One region of the Stenotrophomonas sp. STEN014 genome, then DNA from elsewhere that is predicted to be linked to it. Evidence: riboswitches for the same ligand, from Rfam matches in the RefSeq annotation. Region 1 holds a riboswitch; each other region holds the start of a gene.
The links. Region 1 has a riboswitch for cobalamin ahead of btuB (TonB-dependent vitamin B12 receptor). Riboswitches for the same ligand answer to the same signal wherever they lie in the genome.

Region 1 (7,865 bases):
CTGCGCGCGCTTTCCGAGCAGGGCTACGAAAACCCGACCCCGATCCAGGAGCAGGCCATTCCGCTGGCCCTGGAAGGTCACGATCTGCTGGCTGGCGCACAGACCGGTACCGGCAAGACCGCCGCGTTCGGCCTGCCGCTGCTGCAGCACCTGGGCACCGCGCCGCAGCCGGTCGGCAACGGTCCGCGCAAACCGCGGGCGCTGGTGCTGGCCCCGACCCGCGAGCTGGCCACCCAGGTGCATGACAGCCTGCGCGGCTACAGCAAGTACCTGCGCATCCCCAGCGCCTGCATCTACGGTGGCGTCGGCATGGGCAACCAGCTGGACGTGCTGCGCCGTGGCGTGGACCTGCTGGTCGCCTGCCCGGGCCGCCTGATCGACCACCTGGAGCGTCGCAGCATCGACCTGTCCGGGATCGAGATCCTGGTGCTGGACGAGGCCGACCGCATGCTCGACATGGGCTTTTTGCCCTCGATCAAGCGCATCCTGGCCAAGCTGCCGCGCCAGAACCGCCAGACCCTGCTGTTCTCGGCCACGTTCGAGGAGAGCATCAAGCAGCTGGCGCTGGAGTTCATGCACAACCCGAAGCAGATCCAGGTCACGCCGAAGAACACCGTGGCCGAGACCATCACCCACCGCGTGCATCCGGTCGATGGCAGCCGCAAGCGCGAGCTGCTGCTGCACCTGCTGGCCGAAGATTCCCGCGTGCAGACGCTGGTGTTCGGCCGCACCAAGCACGGTTGCGACAAGCTGGCCCAGTTCCTGGAGAAATCCGGCATCAAGACCGCCGCGATCCATGGCAACAAGAGCCAGGGCCAGCGCCTGCGTGCCCTGAGCGACTTCAAGGCCGGTCGCGTGACCGTGCTGGTGGCTACCGATATCGCCGCCCGTGGCATCGACATCAACGAGCTGCCCAAGGTCATCAACTACGACCTGCCGATGGTCCCGGAAGACTACGTGCACCGCATCGGCCGTACCGGCCGCAACGGCTCCACCGGTGAGGCGATCTCGCTGGTGGCGCAGGACGAGGCCAAGCTGCTGCGTCAGATCGTGCGCATGCTCGGTCGCGATATGGACATCACCGATGTGCCGGGTTTCGTGCCGCAGACCCCGATCCGCTGGGGCAACAGCGCGCCGGGCAAGGCCGAGCAACCCGGTGGCCAGAAGGCGCCGCGACGTGGCAACGGCGGCCATGCCGCGCGGCGCCCGACCGGCGACAGCCCGCGGGCGGGCCATGTCAACCACGGCGGTCCGCGCAAGCCGGCCAATGGCCAGCGTGTCGCGGCCGGACGCAGTGGCCCGCGTGATGGTCAGCCGCGCCGCCAGGGTGGCGGTGGCGGTGGCGGTCAGCGCCGTCCCAGCGCCTGATCCGCAGGCAGCCCCCAGCGAAAGGCCGGCATCTGCCGGCCTTTCGCTTTACCGAGATCCCCCATGCCGGCCTACCCGCCGGCCCCAGCGATACAATCAAGCCATGGATATTTTCAAGGTTTTCACCCTCGAGGCCGCCCACCGGCTGCCCAACGTCCCGACCGGCCACAAGTGCTCGCGCCTGCACGGCCATTCGTTCCGCGTTGAACTCAAGGTCAGCGGCGAACCGGGCGAGGACACCGGCTGGATCATGGATTTCAGCGATCTGAAAGCCGCCTTCCAACCGCTGTACGACCAGCTCGACCACCACTACCTCAATGACATTCCCGGCCTGGAAAACCCGACCAGCGAGCGTCTGGCGATGTGGATCTGGGAGCGCCTGAAGCCGGCGCTGCCGCTGCTGAGCGAAGTGACCGTGCACGAGACCTGCACCTCCGGCTGCAGCTACCGCGGCCCCTGAGGGACGCCTGCCGGCGACCCGGCGAAAACCGCCAGATTGCGCAGGCGCCCCGCGTTTTTCAGCAGGCCGGCCACCTGCAACCACTACGGGCCGCCGCCAGCCGGCAGATGTGTACGGAGTCTGCACCCCGGCGATATGCGCAGGGAACCGGTGCCCGAGCCCTTCGAACGCACCGCCACGCGGGCACCCGGACTCCCTGAACCTGCGAGCCCGCAGGCTCACCCCAACGCGGGCCACCTCGTCCGCCCGGGGATGCCGACCGGGTATCCATTTAGGCAACGCAATGGCAGCGGCCGCCGCCCGTGAGCGCCCGCCATCGCCAAGCCGCCGGACATATTCCAGCCACAGCGTTGTCGCCGCTGGCACAATCGGTGCCCCCGCAGGCGCTAGACTCATACGATGTTCAATACCTCCTCCCTCACCGGCAGCAAGCCGGAACAGTACGCCCAGCTGCTGGCCCAGGCCCGTGCACTGGTGCAGGGCGAACGCGACCGCATCGCCAATGCCGCCAATCTGTCAGCCCTGATCTACCACGCGCTGCCGCAGCTGAACTGGGCGGGTTTCTATTTCTACGATGGCACCGAACTGGTGGTCGGGCCCTTCCAGGGCTTGCCGGCCTGCGTGCGCATTCCCCTGCACAAGGGCGTCTGCGGCGCGGCGGCGAGCAGCCGCCAGACCCAGCGCATCGATGATGTGGATGCGTTCCCCGGCCATATCGCCTGCGATTCGGCCTCGCGTTCGGAACTGGTGGTGCCGTTGCTGCATAACGGCCAGCTGATCGGCGTACTGGATATCGACAGCCCGGTCACCGCGCGCTTCGATGCCGAGGACCAGCACGGCCTGGAAGCCATCGCCCAGGTCTTCGTCGAGTCGTTGGCGTGAGTACCACCAAGCTGCGCAACATCGGCCCGAAAAGCGCCGCATGGCTGCGTCAGGTGGGATTGCGCAGCCAGCAGGACCTGGTCGCCGCCGGTCCGGTGGCGGCGTTCATGAAAGTGCGCCGCGCCGGCTTCAAGCCCAGCCTGAATCTGCTGTATTCGCTGGAAGGCGCGCTGGTCGACTGTCATTGGCAGGACGTGCCCGAAGCCCGCCGTCAGCAGCTGGTCGCCGAATACGAAGCGGCCCTGGCCGAGTTGCCGGCCGCGCGCGGCACTCAGGCCGCCGGGCCGGTGCACGAAACCCGCCTGCCCCCCGCGGAGCCGGCGGAAGCCGAATCGGACCGCACCGCGGAAATCCGTTTCAGCGAAGACTGACGTCTCACGCCCAGAACGGTAGCGCGCTGCCCGGCCACAGCGCCAGCGCCAGCAACAGCAGGGTTTCGACCACCTCGACACTGGCGCCCAGACAGTCGCCGGAAATACCGCCCAGCGCGCGCCGCCAGTACCAGGCGACCAGCGGCACCAGCAGCAACGCCAGCAGCAGCGGCCACGCACAGACCCCGGTCAGCGCCGCCAGCAACAGCGCCCACAGCCACATCGCCGCCGGCCGCAGCTGCCAGGAAAAACGTTCCCCCATGCCATCGCCATGCAACGACGGAATCCGCTGGCTCCACCACAAGGTGCCCCAGCGCGCCCACACCGGCACCAGCACGATGCCGAACCAGGCGGGACTGGCGGCCAGTTCGGTCAGCAGCACGAACTTGAGCAGCAGCTGCATGACCAGCGTGACCACGCCGAACACGCCCATGTGCGGATCCTTGAGCACCTCCAGAAAACGCTGCGGGTTGCGATGCGCCGCGCCGAACGCGTCGGCCACATCGCCCAGCCCGTCCAGATGCAGCGCGCCGGTCACCCACACCCACAGCAACAGGGTCAGCGCGCCGGCCAGCCACGGCCGCTCGCCCAGCGCATACAGCGGCAGCGCCAGCAGCACGCCGATAAGCGCACCCACCAGCGGGTAGTACACGGCCGAACGGCTCAGGTCCTCCTGGCGGAAGTCCTTGACCTGCGGCGTCGGCAGCCGGGTCAGGAACTGGATGGCCAGGATCAGCCGGCGCACGCTCATGGCTGGCGCAGCTCCAGCAGCTCGCCCCACAGCCGGCCGTCCTCGCCGCGCTCCACCCGCAACCGCACGCGGGTGCCGTAGTCGATACGCAGCGCCCACAGCAGCGACAACGGCATGCCGCAGATGCGCGAGATCGCCAGCCGCAACACGCCGGCATGACTGACCACCAGCACCGGCCGGCCATCGCCGTCGTCCTCGTCCATCAACCGCTGCAACTGCAGTTCCACGCGCGCCTGGAACTGCTGCCACGACTCGCCATTGGGTGGCATCACCTCGTGCGGCTCTTCATACAGGCCGGCCAGTTGCTCGGCCGGCAGCTCATCGAAATGACGACCGTCCCAGTCGCCGAAGTCGAGCTCGGCCCAGTCCGGATGGATCTCGCAGAACTGGTCGGTGCCGGCCAGCAGCGCGTGCGCGGTATCCAGCGCGCGGCGGCGCGGCGAGGCGATCACCCGGCTCCAGTCCAGGCCGGCATGGCAGCGATGCAACGCCTCCATCGCGCCGTCGACCAGCGGCGGGTCGGTGCGGCCGTCCAGATAGCCCTGGCGCCCGGTGGACGCGTGCCGCATCAGATCCAGGATCATCGGCGGCCGTCACGATCGGCCACGGCCGCTTCTTCAAACGTGGCCATCTGGTTGTGCAGCGCGCAGGCCATGCGCACCAGCGGCAAGGCCAGCGCCGCGCCGGAGCCTTCGCCCAGACGCAGATCCAGTTGCAGCAGCGGCTGCGCCTGCAGCAGCTCGAGCAGGCGGACATGCCCGCGCTCGGCCGACTGGTGCGAGAACAGCAGCCACGGCCGTACCCCGGGATTGATGCGCACCGCGGCCAACGCGGCGGCCGAGACGATGAAGCCATCCACCAGCACCGGCACGCCGCGCTGTGCGGCGGCGATCATCGCCGCGCTCATCGCCGCGATCTCCAGCCCGCCGACGCGGCGCAGCGCTTCCCAGCCCGGTGATGCCGCGGCGTTGATCGCCTCGCCATGCAGGGCCAGCGCGCGGGCGATGATGTTCTTCTTCTGCACCATGCGCACCGCGTCCAGCCCGGTGCCGATGCCGACCAGCTCCTCCAGCGGCAACGACCCCAGCACCGCGGCCAGAGCACTGGCGGAGGTGGTATTGCCGATGCCCATTTCCCCCAGCACCAGCAGGTCCGCGCCGCCGGCGCAGACAGGGTCCACCGCGCGCCGGCCGGCGTCGAAAGTGGCACGCAATTCGACTTCCGACATCGCCTCGGCGGTGCTGAAATCCGCGGTGCCGTGACGGGCCTTGTCGGTGACGACTCCGGCGATCGGGGCGGTCGCGCGGCTGCCCACATCCCACACATGCAGCGGCAGGCCCAGCTCACGCGCCAGCACCGCGACAGCCGCGCCCCCGGCAGCGAAGTTGTGCAGCATCTGCACCGTGACTTCGGCCGGATAGGCCGAGACCCCGCGCGCGGCAACCCCGTGGTCGCCGGCGAACACGATCACCGGCACCTGCGCGGCCTGCGGCCGGTCAGCGGCCTGCAGCGCGGCCAGTTCGATGGCCAGCGTCTCCAGCCGGCCCAGCGCGCCCTCGGGCTTGGTCAGCTGCCGCTGGCGGGCGATGGCACGTTGGCGGTGTTCCTGCGAAGGCTGCCCACAGGCCTGCCCGAACCACGTTTCTGTCACGACTGTTCCGATACTGCGATGCAATCGCGCATTTTAACCGTCCAGGCGCGGTTGCCGGCCTTTTGCGCAGGCCTGGCGGTGATCGCATAGAATGCGCGCACTTTCGGGTGACCGGCCGGCCTTGCCGGACGGTTGAAACGGGAAGCCGGTGCCGCGCCCTGCTGGAATTCCAGCCGTCCGCCATTCCGGCACTGCCCCCGCAACGGTAAGCAGGACAAGACCAGGCAACACCGCCACTGTGCATGGCACGGGAAGGCGCCTGGTCGGAAGCAGCCTCGGCTGCCTCGCCTGCGAGTCCGGAGACCGGCCCGGAAGCCGACTGGTTGCGATGCGGAGGGCATGGCGGCGGCTGTAGCGCCGTGTGCGCGACCTCCGTCTTCTTCCCTCTTCTGGCAGCCTTCCCCATCCGCCTGCGCGGGAGCGCGCAGGTCCAGGAGCTTCCATGAAACTGTCTTACCACACCCTTTCCCTCGCCCTTGCCTTGGCCTTGCCGGACGTTGCCGCCGCGCAGAACGCGCCGACCGAGCCGGCTCCGACCCGACTCGATGACATCACCGTCACCGCCACCCGTACCCCGGTCTCGATCGAGAACAGCGTGGTGCCGGTGCAGGTGATCGACCGCGTGCAGATCGACCGCAGCCAGGCCAGCTCGCTGCTGGAACTGCTGCGCGGCCGGGCCGGCCTGGATTTCGCCAACCAGGGCGGCGCCGGCAAGATCACCTCGCTGTTCCTGCGTGGCAGCAACTCCAACCAGGTGCTGGTGCTGGTGGACGGCGTGCGCATCGGTTCGGCCACCAACGGCATGCCGACCCTGCAGGACCTGCCGGTCGACCAGATCGAGCGCGTGGAGATCGTGCGCGGCCCGCGTTCGAGCCTGTACGGCTCCGAAGCCATTGGCGGCGTGATCCAGATCTTCACCCGCGCCGCCGGCCAGGGCCTGCAGCAGAATCTGGCGCTCACCGCCGGCAGCCACAACCTGCGCCAGGCCAGTGCCGGCTTCAGCAACCGCGGCGAACGCGGCTGGATCTCCGCCCAGGGCGGCTACCAGAGCACCGACGGCATCAACGCCTGCCGCGGCACCGCCGCCGGCTGGGGCGCGGGCTGCTATGCCGATGAGCCGGACCGTGACGGCTACCGCAACACCTCGATCAACGTGCGCGGCGGTTATGCGCTGAGCGAGGCATTGAGCCTGGAAGGCCACATGCTGAACTCGGACAGCTTCAACGAGTACGACGGCAGCATCTTCGGCGGCAACGAAGCCGACAACCGCCAGCAGGTCTACGGCGGCAAGCTGGCATGGGCGCCCTCGGACAGCTTCCGCCTGAGCGCGCAGCTCGGCCGCAGCAGCGACCAGGCCGACAGCTACTTCGCGGCCGGCGGCGCGCGCACCCTGGCCAGCGTGTTCAACACCCGTCGCGACACCGCCGCCGTGCAAGGCGACATCAAGTTTGGCGAAGGCCAGCAGATCAGCGCCGGCGCCGATTGGCAGCAGGACCGGATCGAAAGCACCACCGCGTTCGATGTGGACAACCGCGACAACACCGGCATGTTCGTCGAATACCAGGGCGGCTTCGGCGCCCACTCGCTGCAGGCCAGCGTGCGCAACGACGACAACGAGCAGTTCGGCAACCACACCACCGGCAGTCTGGGTTACGGCTTTGCCTTCGGTCATGGTTTCCGCCTGACCGCCAGCGCCGGCACCGGCTTCAAGGCACCGACCTTCAACGACCTGTACTACCCGGGCTTCAGCAACCCGGACCTGAAGCCGGAAGAATCCAAGAGCCTGAACCTCGGCATCGCCCAGTACGCCGACACCTGGAACTGGACCTTCAACGCCTACGAAACCCGCATCGACCAGCTGATCGGCTATGACAGCAACTTCGATCTGGTCAACGTGGCCGAAGCCCGCATCCGCGGCGCCGAGCTGACCGGCTACCTGTCGCTGGCCGGTTTCGACCTCAACGCCCAGGCCAGCTTCACCGACCCGCGCGACCACACCGCCGGCGCGGCCACCTACGACAACCTGCTGGCCCGCCGCGCGCGCACCAGCGGCCGCCTGGACGTGGACAAGAGCTTCGGCCCGCTGCGTCTGGGCGTGACCGCGGCCGGCAGCGGCCACCGCTTCGACAACGCCGCCAACAGCGTGCGTCTGGCCGGCTACGGTACCGTCGATGTCCGAGTGGAATACGCAATCAACGCCGAGTGGAGCCTGCAGGCCAAGGCCGCCAACGTGTTCGACCGCGACTATGAAACCGTGGCCTGGTACAACCAGCCCGGCCGCGAGTACCAGCTGACCCTGCGCTACAACAGCAAGAACTGAGGCGGAGCACTCCGCTGATACGACGATGCCCCGGTGTTCGCACCGGGGCATTTTTGTTGCGG
Region 2 (7,865 bases), on a different contig from region 1:
AGAATGTAATCAGGGCGCATAGCCGCTGGAGTCTAAGTCAGCGGCGTGCGGCCGCACGCAATGCTGACAACTGCAACCAAGCGCCCCCGCGCTCAGCCGGGACCGCGCACGCTCCAGCGCACCAGCCGGGCGACCAGCGGACGCACCAGCAGCACGCAGCCGAACGCCACCGGCATCGCCAGCGCGTAGGCGTGCAGGATGCGTACCGGCAGCCCGCGATCCAGCCCGGTGTTGCTGGAGGTGATCACCGTGCACATCAGCAAGGCCATGATCGCGGCCATGTAGAACGCGAACATCCAGGGCATCGCCCGGGGCGGCAGCCGCCAGTCACGCCGGGCCGGTGGCCTCACCCGAACACCCCGCGGGCACCGGCCGGCTCACAGCGCAGGTACTGCGGCGCCGGGACGACCTTGTCGCCCAGGGCGGCGGCGGCGTGCCACGGCCAACGCGGGTCGTAAAGGATGCCGCGGGCCAGCGCGATCGCGTCGGCCTGGCGCTCCTTGAGGATGGTCTCGGCCTGCTTTGGCTCGGTGATCAGCCCCACCGCGATCACCGGCATGCCCACCACGGCCTTGATCGCCGCGGCGAACGGCACCTGGTAGCCCGGGGCCACCGGAATCTGCTGCCGCCGGTCCAGACCGCCGCTGGAGACATGCAGGAACTGGCAGCCCCGGGCATCAAGCACCTGGGCCAATGCAATGCTCTGCGGCAGATCCCAGCCGCCGGCGACCCAGTCGGTGGCCGAGATCCGCACCCCCACACTGATCTTGTCCGAGACCGCTTCACGCACCGCATCGAACACCCGCACCAGCAGGCGCAGGCGGTTCTCCAGCGAGCCGCCGTATTCGTCCTCGCGCTGGTTGCTCAGCGGCGACAGGAACTGGTGCAGCAGGTAGCCGTGCGCGGCGTGGATCTCGATCAGGTCCAGCCCGATCCGCTCGGCGCGGCGGGCGGCGGCGACAAACGCGGCGACCACCGCCTCGATGCCGGCCTCATCGAGCGCCTGCGGGAGCGGATCGCTGTCCAGATAGCCACAGGCCGACGGGGCCTGCGTCTGCCAGCCATGGGGATCTTCCGGCGAGAGCGCCGCACCACCGTCCCACGGGCGCGCCGTGGAAGCCTTGCGCCCGGCATGGGCCAGCTGTATCCCGATCGGCATCGGCGACCACTGCCGCACCGAGGCCAGCACTGCCGCCAGCGCCGCTTCGGTGGCGTCATCCCACAGGCCCAGGTCGGCCCAGCTGATGCGTCCTTCCGGCAGCACCGCGGTGGCTTCCAGGATCAGCAGGCCGGCGCCGGACTGCGCCAGCTGGCCCAGATGCATGCGGTGCCAGTCGTTGGCCAGCCCGTCGGTGCTGGCGTACTGGCACATCGGGGCGATGACGATGCGGTTGGACAACGACAACGGGCCGAAGGTGATCGGCGAGAACAGCTGGCTCAAAACAGACTCACGGGCAGGAGAAAACGGGCGCTATTGCACTCCTGTGCGCGGCCGCGCACAACCACCGGGATGGATCACTGTTTCGCAAATTCCGTGTTCAGCCCGCTGGCGGGCGCCAGCCTCAGTGCCCGCCCGGCAACAGAAACGCCAGCGCCTGCGCGCAGGACGCATGGATCTTGAGTTCGAGCAGGTCGTCGGCGCGGGTGCGCCCCAGGTTGATCGCGGCCACCGGCAGTCCGGCGCGGGCCGCGGCCTGCACGAAACGGAAGCCCGAATAGACCATCAGCGAGGACCCGACCACCAGCACCGCATCGGCCTGGCGCAGGTGCGCGTGCACCGCCTCGACCCGCGCGCGCGGTACGTTCTCGCCGAAGAACACCACATCCGGCTTGAGAATGCCGCCGCAGCGCTCGCAGGCCGGCACCTGGAAACCGGAGAAATCCGTGTCCAGATCGGCATCGCCATCCGGCGCGGTACTGGCCTGGCGCACCTCCCAGCCGGGATTGGCCTCGCGCAGGCGCTGCTGCAGGTGTTCGCGTGTGGAGCGCGCCTGGCAGCCCATGCAGCACACCGCGTCCAGGCGCCCGTGCAGATCGATCACCGTCCGGCTGCCGGCACGCTGGTGCAGGCCGTCCACATTCTGGGTCAGCAGCAGCTCGACCCGGCCCTCGGCCTCCAGCGCCGCCAGTGCGTGATGGGTGGCGTTGGGCCGGGCCAGACCGATACGCGGCCAGCCCAGCAGGCTGCGCGCCCAGTAGCGCTGGCGCGTGGCCGGCTCGGCCATGAACGCGCGGTAGTCCACCGGCGGCGTGCGCTTCCACTGCCCGTCGGCATCGCGGTAGTCGGGAATGCCCGAATCGGTGCTGCAACCGGCACCGGTCAGCACCAGCAGGCGCCGGTGCCGGGCGATGAACGCCGCCAGCCCGGGGGCCGGTGAGGTGGCCGGGATTCCGGCCGGAACTGCCGATGCGCCGTCCACGTGTCCGGTCCGGTCAGCGCGGCAGCGCCGGCACCGCGGTCGGGTGGCCGTCATCGCCCAGCGCGATCATCACGAAGGTGCCCTTGGTGCACAGCTTGCGTTCGCCGCTGTGCAGGTCCTCGGTGACCAGCTCCACCTCCACGGTCATCGAGCTGCGCCCGACCCGCACCACCCGGCCGATGGTTTCCACCATCTGCCCGACCCGGATCGGCAGCTTGAAATCGACCTGGTCCGAACGCGCGGTCACCACCGTGTGGCGCGAATAGCGCGCGGCGGCCAGGAACGCGGCCTTGTCCATCCACGCCAGCGCCTGGCCACCGAACAGCGTGCCCATGTGGTTGGTGTGGTTGGGAAACACGATTTCCGCCATGCGGATCTCGGTGGGCGGGTTGGTGTCGGCAATCGGTGTCATGGCGATCCTGCAACGTACTGGCCCGCGGCGGCAGTGCCGCGGGCATCGGGGGAGAACCCGATTTTAAAACAGGCGATGTGACGGCTCAGAACGCCATGTCGAAGCTGACCTCGCCCTGCACCCCGACCTGGTAGGCCGAGGCGCGGCGCTCGAAGAAGTTGGTCAGCTCCTGCACGTCCTGCAGTTCCATGAACGGCAGCGGGTTGCGCACGTTGTACTTCTTCTCCATGCCCAGCTTGAGGAAGTGGTTGTCGGCGCAATGCTGCAGGTACTGGCGCATGTCACGGGTGGAGATGCCGGCCACACCGCCGGAGAGCACGTCTTCGGCGAACTGCACCTCGCACTCGATCGCCTCGGCCAGCATCGTGTAGACCTGCTGCTTCATTTCCTCGTCGAACAGGTCCGGCTCCTCCTCGCGCACGGTGCGTACGCATTCGAAGGCGAACTCCATGTGCGCGCTTTCATCGCGGAACACCCAGTTGGTGCCCGAGGCCAGCCCCGGCAGCAGCCCGCGCGAGCGGAAGTAGTACACGTAGGCGAACGCGGCAAAGAAGAACAGGCCTTCGATGCAGGCGGCAAAGCAGATCTGGTTGAGCAGGAACTGGCGGCGCTGGGCGCGGGTTTCGATGCGCTTGAGATCCTGGATCGAGTCGATCCACTTGAAGCAGAAATCGGCCTTGGTCTTGATCGCCGGGATGTTCTCCACCGCCGCGAACGCCTTGGCGCGCTCGTCCGGATCGGGCAGGTAGTTGTCCAGCAGGGTCAGGTAGAACTGCACGTGCAGCGCCTCCTCGTACAGCTGCCGCGACAGGTACATGCGCGCCTCGGGCGCGTTGAGGTGCTGGTACAGGTTCAGCACCAGGTTGTTGGAGACGATCGAATCGCCGGTGGCGAAGAATGCGACCAGGCGGTGGATCAGGTGGCGGTCGGCCGGCGACATCTTGCCGTGCAGGTCGCTGATGTCGATCTGGAAGTTGATCTCCTCCACCGTCCACGAGTTCTTGATCGCGTTGCGGTACATCTCGTAGAAGTGCGGGTAGCGCATCGGGCGCAGGGTCAGCTCGAAACCGGGGTCGAGCAGCATCTGGCGGGTGGTGTCGGACATGGAAACCTTCTCTCTATTTTTTTGCCGCTTTGCGGTGGAAGCAGGGGAAACGTGCACGCCGGCGCGGCCGTCAGCCGCGTGGCCGCCGCCCGGTCGCGGGCGGCGGTGCGAGCCGCCTTACTGGCAGGCCTCACAGCTTTCCGGGTTCTCCAGCGAGCAGGCCACCGCTTCGGCCGGTGCATAGCTGCTGACCGTGGTCTTGGCGATCCGGGTGGCCGGTCGCGAGCGCAGGTAGTAGGTGGTCTTGATGCCCTGCTTCCAGGCGTACATGTACATGGAGGACATCGCACCGATGTTCGGGCTTTCCATGAACAGGTTGAGCGAGGCGGACTGGTCGATGAAGGCGCCACGGTCGGCGGCCATATCGATCAGCGCGCGCATCGGCAGTTCCCAGGCGGTGCGGTACACCTGTCGCAGCGGCTCGGGGATCTGCGCCAGGTTCTGGATCGAGCCGTCGGCCAGCTTGATCGCATCGCGCATTTCCGCCGTCCACAGGCCCAGCTGCTTGAGCTCGTCCACCAGATAGCGGTTGACCTGCAGGAAGTCGCCGGACAGCGTTTCGCGCTTGAACAGGTTGGACACCTGCGGCTCCACGCATTCGTAGCAGCCGGCGATCGAGGCGATGGTCGCGGTCGGGGCGATGGCGATCAGCAGCGAGTTGCGCAGGCCGTGCTGCTGGATGCGCGCCCGCAGCGCGTCCCAGCGGGCCGCGTCCACCGGGGCGATGTTCCAGGCGTCGAACTGCAGCGCGCCACTGGCGGCACGGGTGTCGTTGAACGAGGGATGGCGGCCCCGCTCGATGGCCAGCTCGCACGAGGTCTCCAGCGCGTGGAAGTAGATCGTCTCGGCGATCTGCCGGGACAGCGCGCGGGCCTGCTCCGAGTCGAACGGCAGCCGCTTGCGGAAGAACACGTCCTGCAGACCCATGCAGCCCAGGCCCACCGGGCGCCAGCGCAGGTTGCCGCGGCGGGCGGTTTCGATCGGATAGAAATTCAGGTCGATCACGCGGTCGAGCTGGCGCACGGCCAGGCGGACGGTTTCGGCCAGCTTGTCGAAATCGAAGTCACCGTGCGCGTCGAAGTGGTTGCCCAAGTTGATCGAACCCAGGTTGCACACCGCGGTCTCCTCGTCGGAGGTGATCTCCAGGATCTCGGTGCACAGGTTGGACAGGTGGATCACATTGCCCGGGCGCAGGGTCTGGTTGCTGGCCTTGTTGCACTTGTCCTTGAACGTCATCCAGCCGTTGCCGGTCTCGGCCAGGGTGCGCATCATCCGGCCGTACAGCTTGCGCGCGGAAATGCGCTTGGCCGCCTTGCCCTGCGTTTCGGCCTGCACATAGGCGCGCTCGAACGCCTCGCCGTACAGGTCGGTCAGCTCCGGTACCACGCTCGGATCGAACAGCGACCATTCCTGGTCGGCTTCCACGCGGGCCATGAACAGGTCCGGCACCCAGTTGGCCAGGTTGAGGTTGTGGGTACGGCGCGACTCGTCACCGGCGTTGTCGCGCAGCTCGAGGAAATCCTCGATGTCGGCGTGCCAGGTTTCCAGATAGACGCAGGCCGCGCCCTTGCGCTTGCCGCCCTGGTTGACCGCCGCCACCGAGGAATCGAGCGTCTTCAGCCACGGCACGATGCCGTTGGAATGGCCGTTGGTGGAGCGGATCAGCGAGCCGCGCGAGCGCACCCGCGAGTAGCTCACGCCGATGCCGCCACTGAACTTGGACAGCTGCGCGATATCGCCGTACTTGGCGTAGATCGACTCGAGCGAATCGCGCGGCGAATCGAGCAGGAAGCACGAGGACAGCTGCTCGTGCACGGTGCCGGAATTGAACAGGGTCGGGCTGGACGGCAGGTAGTCCAGGCTGCCCATGCGCTGGTACAGCGCCAGCGCCTCGGGTACGTCCTCGCTCAACGCGCTGGCGATGCGCAGGAAGAACTGCTGCGGGGTCTCGATCACCTTGCGCGTGTGCGGATGGCGGAGCAGGTAGCGGTCATACAGCGTGCGCAGGCCGAAGTAGTCGAAGTTCAGGTCGTAATCGGGGTTGACCGCATCGTTGAGCTTGCGCGCGTTGATCTGCACGAAGCCCAGCAGCCGTTCGTTGATCAGGCCGACCTCGTGGCCGCGGGCGATGGACTGCGAGAACGCGTGGATCTCCTGCCCGGACACTTCCTTGGCGATGAAGCTGGCCAGCAGGCGCGCGGCCAGGCGGCCGTACTCGGGCTCCTCGCCGATCAGCAGTGCGGCGGTGCGGATCGACAGCTCGTCCAGCTCCTGGGTGGTGGCGCCGTTGTACAGGCCGGAGATGGTGCGGGTGGCCACACGCATCGGGTCGACCGCGTGCAGGCCCTCGCAGCAGCGCTGGATCGCACGCACGATCTTGTTCAGGTCTACCGGCTCGACCACACCGTTGCGCTTGGTCACGCTCATCGCGGTGGCGGTCGGCGGCGGGGTCAGCAGGAATTCGTCCGCCGTGGCGGGGGCGACGGCGGCGGGCGTTTCGGAAATGGTCACGGCGTTTCTCCATGCGTGATGCACGCGGCTCCCGTCCCTCGACAGGTGCGGGGCCGGCGGTTCCAGAGCATGGGGACGCGGTGTCGCACGGGCCGCGACGCGCGGACCGGCCAGGTCCACGTCACGGCTCGTGATGCACCGACCATCTCCCCCCGGAGATTCGCGCGGCCGGCACCGCGCGGTGTGCTTCGCGCGGCTGTCGGCAGGTCTTCGGACTCATGGGCGCGGAGGCGCAGGCCTCCTCCTTCTCCGCCGCTTCCCAAGGCCGGGCGGCCTCAGTGCTGTGTGGCGGGGTCGTTCCCAATTACCGCTGCGGGGCAGTGCTGGAATGGCCCGGACAGGCGTCACCAGCTTCCCTCTTAGTCCACCGGGTTGCTGCCCGGTGGAACCGACGCGCACAAGATACTGGGCAAAAGTGACAGCCGCAACACTAGATATTGTGAACAACCCTGTGCACAACCCGGCCGCAAGCTTGTCCCGCCACGGTTGTGGGGCATCGCCGGACGGCAGCATATTTTTCTCAAAGCTGGTTCAATCCCCGGCCCTTCCTGCGGGCCGTGGCCTTGAAACAGACGTTCAAATGGATCGCTGTGGCGGTGCTGGTGTTGCTGCTGGGCGCGTCGTTCCACTACAGCGGCGGCTGGCTGCAGCTGTGCGCGGGGCTGGCGCTGTTCCTGTTCGGCATGCAGTGCCTGGAACAGGGGCTCAAGGCGCTGGCCGGCGGCGGCATGGAGCGCCTGCTCGCGCGCAGCACCGCCACCCCGTTCAAGGGCCTGCTGTTCGGCGGCGGCGCCACCTTGCTGCTGCAATCGAGCACGCTGGTGTCGCTGCTGACCATCGCCTTTCTCGGCACCGGGCTGATCCAGCTCGGCGGCGCGATCGCGGTGCTGCTGGGCGCCAACCTCGGTGCCACCAGCGGCATCTGGCTGCTGGCGCTGGCCGGGCAGAACCTGAGCCTGTCGCCGCTGGCACTGCCGCTGCTGGTGTTCGGCGTGCTGGCCCGCTACACCGGTCCGCGCGGCATGGCGGCCGGGCAGCTGCTGGTCGGCATCGCCTTCATCTTCCTGGCCATCGACCAGATCAAGGACGGTTTCTCGGCGATGACCACCATCGAGCTGGGCCGCTATGCCGCCGATGGCTGGGCCGGCACGTTGCTGTTCGTGGCGGTGGGACTGGGGCTGACGGTGATCGTGCAGTCCTCGCATGCCACGCTGATGCTGACCCTGGCGGCGCTGTCGCAAGGCCAGCTGGAGCCGGCGCAGAGCCTGGCCATCGCCATCGGTTCCAACGTCGGCAGCAGCGTGTCCACCGCGGTGATGGGGTTCCTGGGCGGCAACCGCGCCGGGCAGCGGCTGGCGCTGGCGCATGTGCTGTTCAACGTCAGCACCGCGCTGGTGGCGCTGCTGGCCCTGCCGCT
Region 3 (7,865 bases), on a different contig from region 1:
GCGTGGACTACCGGTTCTGGCCGTCGCTCGCGGCGGGTGCCGGCGCCGGCTACGGCCGCGACCGTACCGACGTCGGCAATGACGGGGCGCGGCTGGATGCCAAGACCAAGGTGGCGTTCCTTTACGCCAGCTACCACCCGGGGCAGGTGTACTACCTGGATGGCATGGTCGGCTTCCAGCAGTTGGATTACCGGATGGCGCGTGCAGCCGTCAGCGGTACCAGCCTGCATGGCCAGCGCGATGGCAGCCAGTGGTTCGGGTCGCTGACCTTCAGTGGCGAATTCGGTGGCGATGCCCTGCTGTTCTCCCCGTATGGACGACTGGACCTGGCGCGTACCGCACTGGATGCCTATGCCGAGCAGGGCGATGCGGTCTACGCGCTGCGCTACGACCGCATGGACTTCGACAGCAACAGCGGCACGCTCGGCCTGAGGATGGAGTTCCGCAGGCCGACCACGTGGGGCCTGCTGCAGCCGCAGCTGCGGGTGGAGTATCAGCACGACTTCAGCGCCGACAGCTTCGCCCTGCTGCAGTACGCAGACGGCTTCGGACCGGTTTACCGGGCGGATTTCAACGGGTTCGACCGCAATCGCCTGGTGATCAACCTGGGGAGCGTGTTCCGCACCGATCATGGCTGGAGCACCCGCCTGGAGTACCGCGGGATGTATGGCAGCGATGGCAAGGACCATGGGGTGTCGATGAACGTCGAGAAGGCGTTCTGACGCCAGCGCGGGCGGCATCCAAGTGCCGCCCGCCTTGTCGCCTTGCCGGCATCGTCGTTGCCGCAATCCGCAGGGGACGGCCTTGCCGGCGCATTGATGGCCGGGCGGCACCGGCCCGTGCATTGGCACGGCAAAGGCTGGAGCGGCGCCCGCCCGGGATTGGCAGGTCGACCCGGGTGCATCGCGGTGGATGCATCACCCGCCGGATTTCCGGGCCCCGGCACCCCGGGCCGGGTAACCCGCCCGCACTTCGCGTTTCGGCCCGCTGCGTTTCACTGCGCGTCGGCCATCATCTGCGACGCACCGCGCGATGAATTGCCCATGGCTTCGCCCGTCTGCCGACAGCCGCGGGCCGAAGGGGCGCCGTGCAAGATGTCGCGTCCTGACCCGGCGCCAGGCCTACATGGCGTCCATCAGACTGCGGAGAATTCAGCGCGCAGCACCTGTGCCGCTTCCACCATCGCCTCCAGTGCAGCGCGGGTCTCCGGCCACGTGCGGGTCTTCAGGCCGCAGTCCGGGTTTACCCACAGTTTTTCCGCCGGCAGCACCTCGCTGGCTTTGCGCAGCAGCTCGATCATCTCGGCGTGGTTGGGCACGCGCGGGGAATGGATGTCGTACACGCCGGGGCCGACCTGGTTGGGATAGTCGAAGCGGGCAAAGGTATCGAGCAGTTCCATCCGCGAGCGCGAGGTCTCGATCGAGATCACGTCCGCATCCAGGGCCGCCACCGCGTCGATGATGTCGTTGAACTGCGCGTAGCACATGTGGGTATGGATCTGGGTGGCGTCAGCGACGCCGCCGGCGCTGATGCCGAACGCGGCCACCGCCCAGTCCAGATACGCCTGCCATTGCGCCCGTCGCAGCGGCAGGCCTTCGCGCAGGGCCGGTTCGTCGATCTGGATGGCGCGGATCCCGGCCGCTTCCAGATCCAGCACCTCATCGCGCAGCGCCAGCGCGATCTGCATGCAGGTCTGGGCGCGTGACTGGTCGTCACGCACGAACGACCACTGCAGCACGGTCACCGGTCCGGTCAGCATGCCCTTGAGCGGCCGCTCGGTCAGCGATTGGGCGTACTGCGACCAGCGTACCGTCATCGGTGCCGGCCGGCTGACATCGCCATAGATCAGTGGCGGTTTCACGCAGCGCGAGCCGTAGCTCTGCACCCAGCCGTTGCCGGTGAAGGCGAAGCCCTGCAGCTGTTCGCCGAAGTACTCGACCATGTCGTTGCGCTCGAACTCGCCATGCACCAGTACGTCCAGCCCGATCTGCTCTTGCAGGCGCACGCAGTGCTCGGTCTGCGCGGCGAGGAAGCTGTCGTAGTCGGCGCTGGACAGCTTGCCGGCGCGATGCCGGGCGCGGGCATCGCGCACTTCCTGTGTCTGCGGGAACGAGCCGATCGTGGTGGTCGGGAACAGCGGCAAGCGCAGCGCCTCGGCCTGCCGCTGGCGGCGCTGCGCATGGGCGCTGGCGCGCACACCCGCGTCGGCATCCAAGGCCGCCAGCCGTGCTTTGACCGCCGGGTTGTGCACGCGCGGCGACTGGCGGCGCGATTCCAGCGCGGCGCGGGCCTGCGCCAGTTGCGGCGAGGTATCGCGGCTGCCGGTCAGGGTGTCGGCGATCAGCCGCAGTTCTTCGAGCTTCTGCCGCGCGAATGCCAGCCAGCTGCGCAGCTCCGGCTCGAGCTTCTTCTCCAGCGCCAGGTCCACCGGGCAATGCAGCAGCGAGCAGGACGGCGCCAGCCACAGCCGGTCCGGGCCGCGGTGGCCGAGCGCGTAGCGGGCCAGGATCAGGGCGTTGTCCAGCGCGCTGCGCCAGACGTTGCGGCCGTTGACCAGACCTAGCGACAGCACGCGCCCGGCCGGCCATGCGCGCAGCACCGCGTCGAGCTGCTCGGGGGCGCGCACCAGGTCTACATGCAGGCCTTCGACCGGCAGCGATGTGGCCAGCTCCAGGTTGTCGTCCAGCGCACCGAAGTAGGTGGCCAGCAGGATCTCCGGGCGCGGCTGGCCGGCAAGGACGGCATAGGCGTGGCGAATGGCATCACGCGCGGCCGGGTCCAGGTCCTGCACCAGCACCGGCTCGTCCAGCTGCACCCAGCTGGCGCCCTCCTCCCTGAGGGCGGCCAGCAACTGCGCGTAGGCCGGCAGCAGCGCATCGAGCAGCTCCAGCGGATTGCTGTTGTCGGTGGTTTTGGACAGCAGCAGGAAGCTGACCGGGCCGAGCAGCACCGTGCGGGTCTGGATCCCCAGTGCCCTGGCCTCGCGGTATTCGGCCAGCGGCTTGTCGCCGCGCAGCGAAAAACGCTGGCCGCGCTGCAGCTCCGGCACCAGGTAGTGGTAGTTGGTGTCGAACCACTTGGTCATTTCCAGCGCGTGCAGGTCCACGCCCCCGCGCTGCAGGCCGCGGGCCATGGCGAAGTAGGCGTCCAGCGGGCAGTGCTCGGCCAGCGGCCGGTAGCGCTCGGGGATCGCATCGAACAGCACGGCGGTATCGAGCACCTGGTCATACAGGCTGAAATCGTTGCTCGGCGGTACGTCCACGCCGGCCTCGCGTTGCAGCTGCCAGTGACGCATGCGCAGACTGGCGGCTGTGGCCTGCAGCTCGGCCACGCAGCTCTCGCCGCGCCAGTAGCTCTCCAGGGCGCGCTTGAGTTCGCGGCGCGCGCCGATACGGGGAAACCCCAGGTTGGTAACGGTAGTCATGATTCTTTCCTCATTGCATGGGCATTGAGGAACGAAGGAACCGCGCGGTGGGCGCATGCCTTGCGGCTGCCTCCACCCCGCCAGCGACCTTCGCCCCCGCGGGCGAACCGGACATCTGGCGTGGATGCAGCGCACCGCTCCCGCGGCTGCAGGCTGACGGTACCGGCTGCCTCCCCGCGGAGACTCCAGGTCGAATCGGGAGACGGCAGGTCTCCCGGCCCAGGCCGGTATTCGGGCTGATGGACACGGATGCGCCTGGCATCCTCCTACTGGCCGTCGCTTCCCGGGGATGAACCCAGTGCTGTTGACGGCGGTCGTTTCCATTCACCGCTGCGGGGCAGCTCCGGAATGGCAGGCCTTGCGGCCTGCGTCACCGGATTCCCGTTTAATTCCATCCCTTCATGCGAATTAAGAGATGGATACCTGTGGCGGACACAAGGTAGGCCCCGCGGCGGTGGCGGTCAAGCACTGGTTTCAGCAGCAGGCAATCGGCTCAGTGGGCGCTGGCGCGCGAGAACAGGTTGATCACCAGCACCCCGGCGCAGATCAGGCCGATGCCGAGGATGGCCGCGGCGTCGAGCTTCTGTTTGAACACGAACAGGCCGATCAGCGAGATCAGCACGATGCCCACGCCGGACCAGACCGCGTAGGCGATGCCGGTGGGGATGGACTTCATCACCAGCGACAGCAGCCAGAAGCACACCCCGTAGCCTGCCAGCGCGCCGAGCGTCGGCCACAGCCGGGTCATGCCATCGGAGGCCTTGAGCAGGGAGGTGGCGGCCACTTCCAGGACGATGGCACAGGCAAGCAGGGCGTAGGCATTCATGGGACGTAGATCGCGGGGCACGCACGGAAGGGCGTGTACGGGATTCTACGGCGAGCCATTCCCGGCTGGATGAGCAGCGCGCCGGCCGGGCTCTTACGCCGGTTCCCTACACTCCGCGCACGCTGCGCCCTGCGCTGTCGGCCGACAGTGGTTGGAGCGCGCGGTGGGGAGGTGGATGTGAGCAGGACACGCATGGGGGGACAGTGCCGCCGCCAGGCAGCACCGGTAGCCGCAGCACGCAGGGGGCGAGCGCGGACGGTGTTGCTGGCGGCAGCGCTGTGCTGTGTTTCAACCGGCACCAGCTGGGCGCAGCACCGTTCCTACAACCTGCCGCCCTCGGTGCCGGCCGCCGAGGTGCCGCAGCTGGAGGAGCAGCGCCGCGCGCTGTTCCAGAAGATCCTCGCCAACCCGGCCGATGTCGATACCGGTTTTGCCTATGCGGTGCTGTCCACCCGCGTGGGCGACTACGAAGCGGCCATCGGCACCTATGAACGTCTGCTGGTGCAGCATCCGGCCACGCCGCGGCTGCAGCTGGAACTGGCCGCGCTGTACTTCCGGCTGGGCGCCTATCCCCAGGCCCGCACGCTGTTTGACGCGGTGCTGGCGCGGACCGATACGCCCGAGCCGGTGCGGATCAAGGTCGAGGGCTATCTGGCGGTGATCGATGCCGGCAAGCGGCAACGCAGCGGGTTCTCCGGGCGCGTGATGCTCGGCAGCCGCTGGGAAAGCAATGCCAACGCGGCGCCGGATGTGAACTCGATTTCCCTCAACGGCCTGGATTTCCTGCTGTCGCCCGAGTCGCGTGCGGCCAGCGACCTGAGCGGCCAGGTGGGGGCGAATCTGCGCTACCGGCATCTGCTGTCGCGCCACGGCGACCGCCTGGATGTGTCGCTGGGCGGCTCGGGCAATCGCTATCGCGAACTGGACCGGCTCGACAGCCAGGTGCTGGAGCTGCGGGTGGGGCCGGATTTCTCGCTCAGCCGGCTGGGACTGCGCGATGCGCGCCTGTCGCTCAGCGCGGTCACCGGACAGATGTGGCTGCAGGGCGCGCGTTACATGCAGTCGGAAGGACTGGCGCTGGCCTACCGGCAGCCGGTTGGACGCGAGGCGGCGCTGGCGGTGAACCTCGACTACCGCGATGAGCACTACACCCCGCCACCGGCCCAGGCCAGCGCGGCGGAGTTCTCCGGCCAGCGCTATCGCGCCAGCGTGAGTTACACCCGCCAGCACGCTGCCGACTGGCAATGGGTGATCGGCCCCGGTGTCGAGCGCCGTGAGGCACGCGCCGGTTACAACGCCTACTGGGAACCGCGGCTCACTGCCGGCCTGAGTCACCGTTTTGCCGCGCCAGCTGCTGCTGGCCAGCAGTCCTGGACGCTGGCGCTGCTGGGGCAGCTGGGCCGCCGCCGCAATGACGCGCCGATGCCGGTGGTGGACCGGCGCCATGTGCAGAAGGGCAACGAACTGATGCTGCAGCTGGTGCAGACCGTTCCGCTGCGCGACAGCACCGAGCTGCAGTTCTTCGCCGGCTGGCGCACGGTGCATTCGAACTACCAGATCCGCGATTACAGCAACCGCTTCGTCGGGTTTTCGCTGACACAGAGCTTCTGAGGACACGACATGGCGGCCAAATATCTTCCGGTGATCGTCCTGCTCAAGGCGGCCGTACTGTTGCCCCCGGCGTTCGCCCAGCAGCCGCAGGTGGGCGTGACCGCTGCGGTGTCGCCGGCGGCGCGCAGCCAGAGCGGAACCGCCGCCATGCGCCAGGTGCGGCTGGGCGACCACGTGCTGCGCGACCAGCGCTTCGAGACCGACGACAAGGGCGCGGTGCAGATCCTGCTGGCCGATGGCAGCAGCTTCACCGTCGGCCCGCGCTCGTCGCTGGTCATCGACCGCTTCGTCTACGACCCGGCCAAGGGCAGCGCCCGATTGGCGGCCAGTGCCAGCCGCGGCATCCTGCGGTTTGTCGGAGGAGCGGCCTCCAAAGCCAAGGGCGGTGCCTCCATCACCACCCCGGTGGGCACGGCCGGCATCCGCGGGGCGGTGGTGGATATGCTCATCGGCGATCGGCTGCGCGTCGATCTGGTCTATGGGGATGGCATCGATTGGACCGGCAATGACGGGCACTCCGGCAATCTGAGCCAGGCCGGGACGTCGATGGTGGTCGGCACGGATGGCCGGGCGACTTACCCGGGGGATCTGCCCGCGCTGTCGCCGGGAGCCGTCCCCGACTCGCCCAATCCGCCGATGGGCGATGCCGGAGGGCTGGACGGCAATCCCAGTGGCCTGGCCGGATTCAGCGGCGCGCCGATGGCGATGGATCCGGCCGACCGCAGCCGTACGCCAGAGCAGGCCGGTGGCGGCAGCACCCCGGACAGCGACGAGCTGACGTTGGCCGCCACTTATGGCGATATCGCAGCCGTGCCGGAGCCGGAGCCCGAGCCCGAGCCGGAGCCCGAGCCGGAGCCGGAGCCGGAGCCGGAGCCGGAGCCAGAGCCAGAGCCCGAGCCAGAGCCAGAGCCCGAGCCAGAGCCAGAGCCAGAGCCAGAGCCGGAGCCGGAGCCGGAGCCGGAGCCGGAGCCCCCGTTGCAAACGCTGACAGGCACGTACAGCGGCTTCGCGTCGAGCTTCAGTGGTGGCCGTGCGGCCCTCGGCGGCAGCGCACAGCTGGTTTTCGATGTGACCGCCGGAACGTTCTCCGCGCGCATCGCGCCGATGCAGTGGGAGGGTGCGGCCTACGAGGTCGTCGATGGCCAGTACGTGTCCAACACCGAGTACGGCGCCAGCAACAGCTACGGCACCCTGCAGGTGGCGGCCGACCCGGCGTTGCTGTGTGACTGCGACTACCTCAGCTGGGGCCACTGGGAGGCGCTCGTGCCCACCAACGGCACCGAGTACAGCGCCGAGCACGGCTACTGGATCGTGGGCAACGTCACTCCCGCTGCGCAGCTGCCCACCGATATCGTCGCCAGCTACAGCGGCCATGCGCTCGGAGCGGTGAGCGATGGCGTCTCCGATACCCGTACCGTCCGGGGCGACTTCAGCGCGACCGTGGATTTCGCCACCGGCACCGGCAGCCTCCAGATCAGCAACTTCGATGGACGCACCTTTGGCGACCGCAATCTGGATATCAACACCATGGCATTGCCGGGCACGCCCGATGGCGCCTTTGCGGGAAGCCTGATGGACGACCAGAACAGTTCGCTCAGTGGCGGCTACAGCGCCGGTTTCGCCAGCGATGGCGAGGACAAGGCTGCGGCGATGTTCGGCACCTTCCAGGTCGAGGAGGGCGAATGGTCGGCCAGCGGTATTTTCGGCGGTACCCGTGATGCCGGCGCTGCCAAGTGAGCGGCGGTCGATGATCAGAGCGGCAAACACGCGGCCACTGCGCCCGGGCAAGGCCCGGCTGCTCTTCGCGGGTGTGCTGGTACTGCTGCTGACGCTGGTGGCGGACGTGGTGCTGCGCGATGGCCTGGCGCGACTGTCGGACCTGCTGTTCGATGCCTTCCAGCGCAGCGCGCCGCGCACGGCTTCGGCCGATCCGGGCGTGGTCGTGGTGGATATCGATGAGGCCTCGCTGCAGCGGGTCGGCCAATGGCCGTGGCCGCGCGACCA

Region 2: linked by a shared signal. The riboswitch ahead of ACVOMC_RS01490 (ribonucleoside-diphosphate reductase subunit alpha) and the one ahead of btuB (TonB-dependent vitamin B12 receptor) in region 1 are both predicted to bind cobalamin.
Region 3: linked by a shared signal. The riboswitch ahead of metE (5-methyltetrahydropteroyltriglutamate--homocysteine S-methyltransferase) and the one ahead of btuB (TonB-dependent vitamin B12 receptor) in region 1 are both predicted to bind cobalamin.

What each region holds. Positions count from the first base shown of each region.
Region 1 is NZ_JBRREN010000003.1:277,447-285,311, reverse strand. Features, by position in the region: gene ACVOMC_RS06290 (DEAD/DEAH box helicase) at 1-1,368, shown strand, start outside; gene queD (6-carboxytetrahydropterin synthase QueD) at 1,472-1,828, shown strand; gene ACVOMC_RS06280 (GAF domain-containing protein) at 2,228-2,710, shown strand; gene ACVOMC_RS06275 (TfoX/Sxy family protein) at 2,707-3,081, shown strand; gene cobS (adenosylcobinamide-GDP ribazoletransferase) at 3,086-3,832, opposite strand; gene ACVOMC_RS06265 (histidine phosphatase family protein) at 3,829-4,416, opposite strand; gene cobT (nicotinate-nucleotide--dimethylbenzimidazole phosphoribosyltransferase) at 4,413-5,483, opposite strand; cobalamin riboswitch at 5,572-5,809, shown strand; gene btuB (TonB-dependent vitamin B12 receptor) at 5,926-7,803, shown strand.
Region 2 is NZ_JBRREN010000001.1:375,829-383,693, reverse strand. Features, by position in the region: gene purU (formyltetrahydrofolate deformylase) at 1-20, opposite strand, end outside; gene ACVOMC_RS01515 (DUF2798 domain-containing protein) at 93-296, opposite strand; gene ACVOMC_RS01510 (NADH:flavin oxidoreductase/NADH oxidase) at 347-1,441, opposite strand; gene ACVOMC_RS01505 (NAD-dependent protein deacetylase) at 1,563-2,420, opposite strand; gene ACVOMC_RS01500 (acyl-CoA thioesterase) at 2,434-2,832, opposite strand; gene ACVOMC_RS01495 (ribonucleotide-diphosphate reductase subunit beta) at 2,918-3,937, opposite strand; gene ACVOMC_RS01490 (ribonucleoside-diphosphate reductase subunit alpha) at 4,055-6,364, opposite strand; cobalamin riboswitch at 6,633-6,856, opposite strand; gene ACVOMC_RS01485 (Na/Pi cotransporter family protein) at 7,006-7,865, shown strand, end outside.
Region 3 is NZ_JBRREN010000001.1:391,691-399,555, forward strand. Features, by position in the region: gene ACVOMC_RS01545 (putative Ig domain-containing protein) at 1-722, shown strand, start outside; gene metE (5-methyltetrahydropteroyltriglutamate--homocysteine S-methyltransferase) at 1,136-3,424, opposite strand; cobalamin riboswitch at 3,630-3,866, opposite strand; gene ACVOMC_RS01555 (SMR family transporter) at 3,918-4,250, opposite strand; gene ACVOMC_RS01560 (surface lipoprotein assembly modifier) at 4,509-5,861, shown strand; gene ACVOMC_RS01565 (FecR family protein) at 5,871-7,598, shown strand; gene ACVOMC_RS01570 (CHASE2 domain-containing protein) at 7,609-7,865, shown strand, end outside.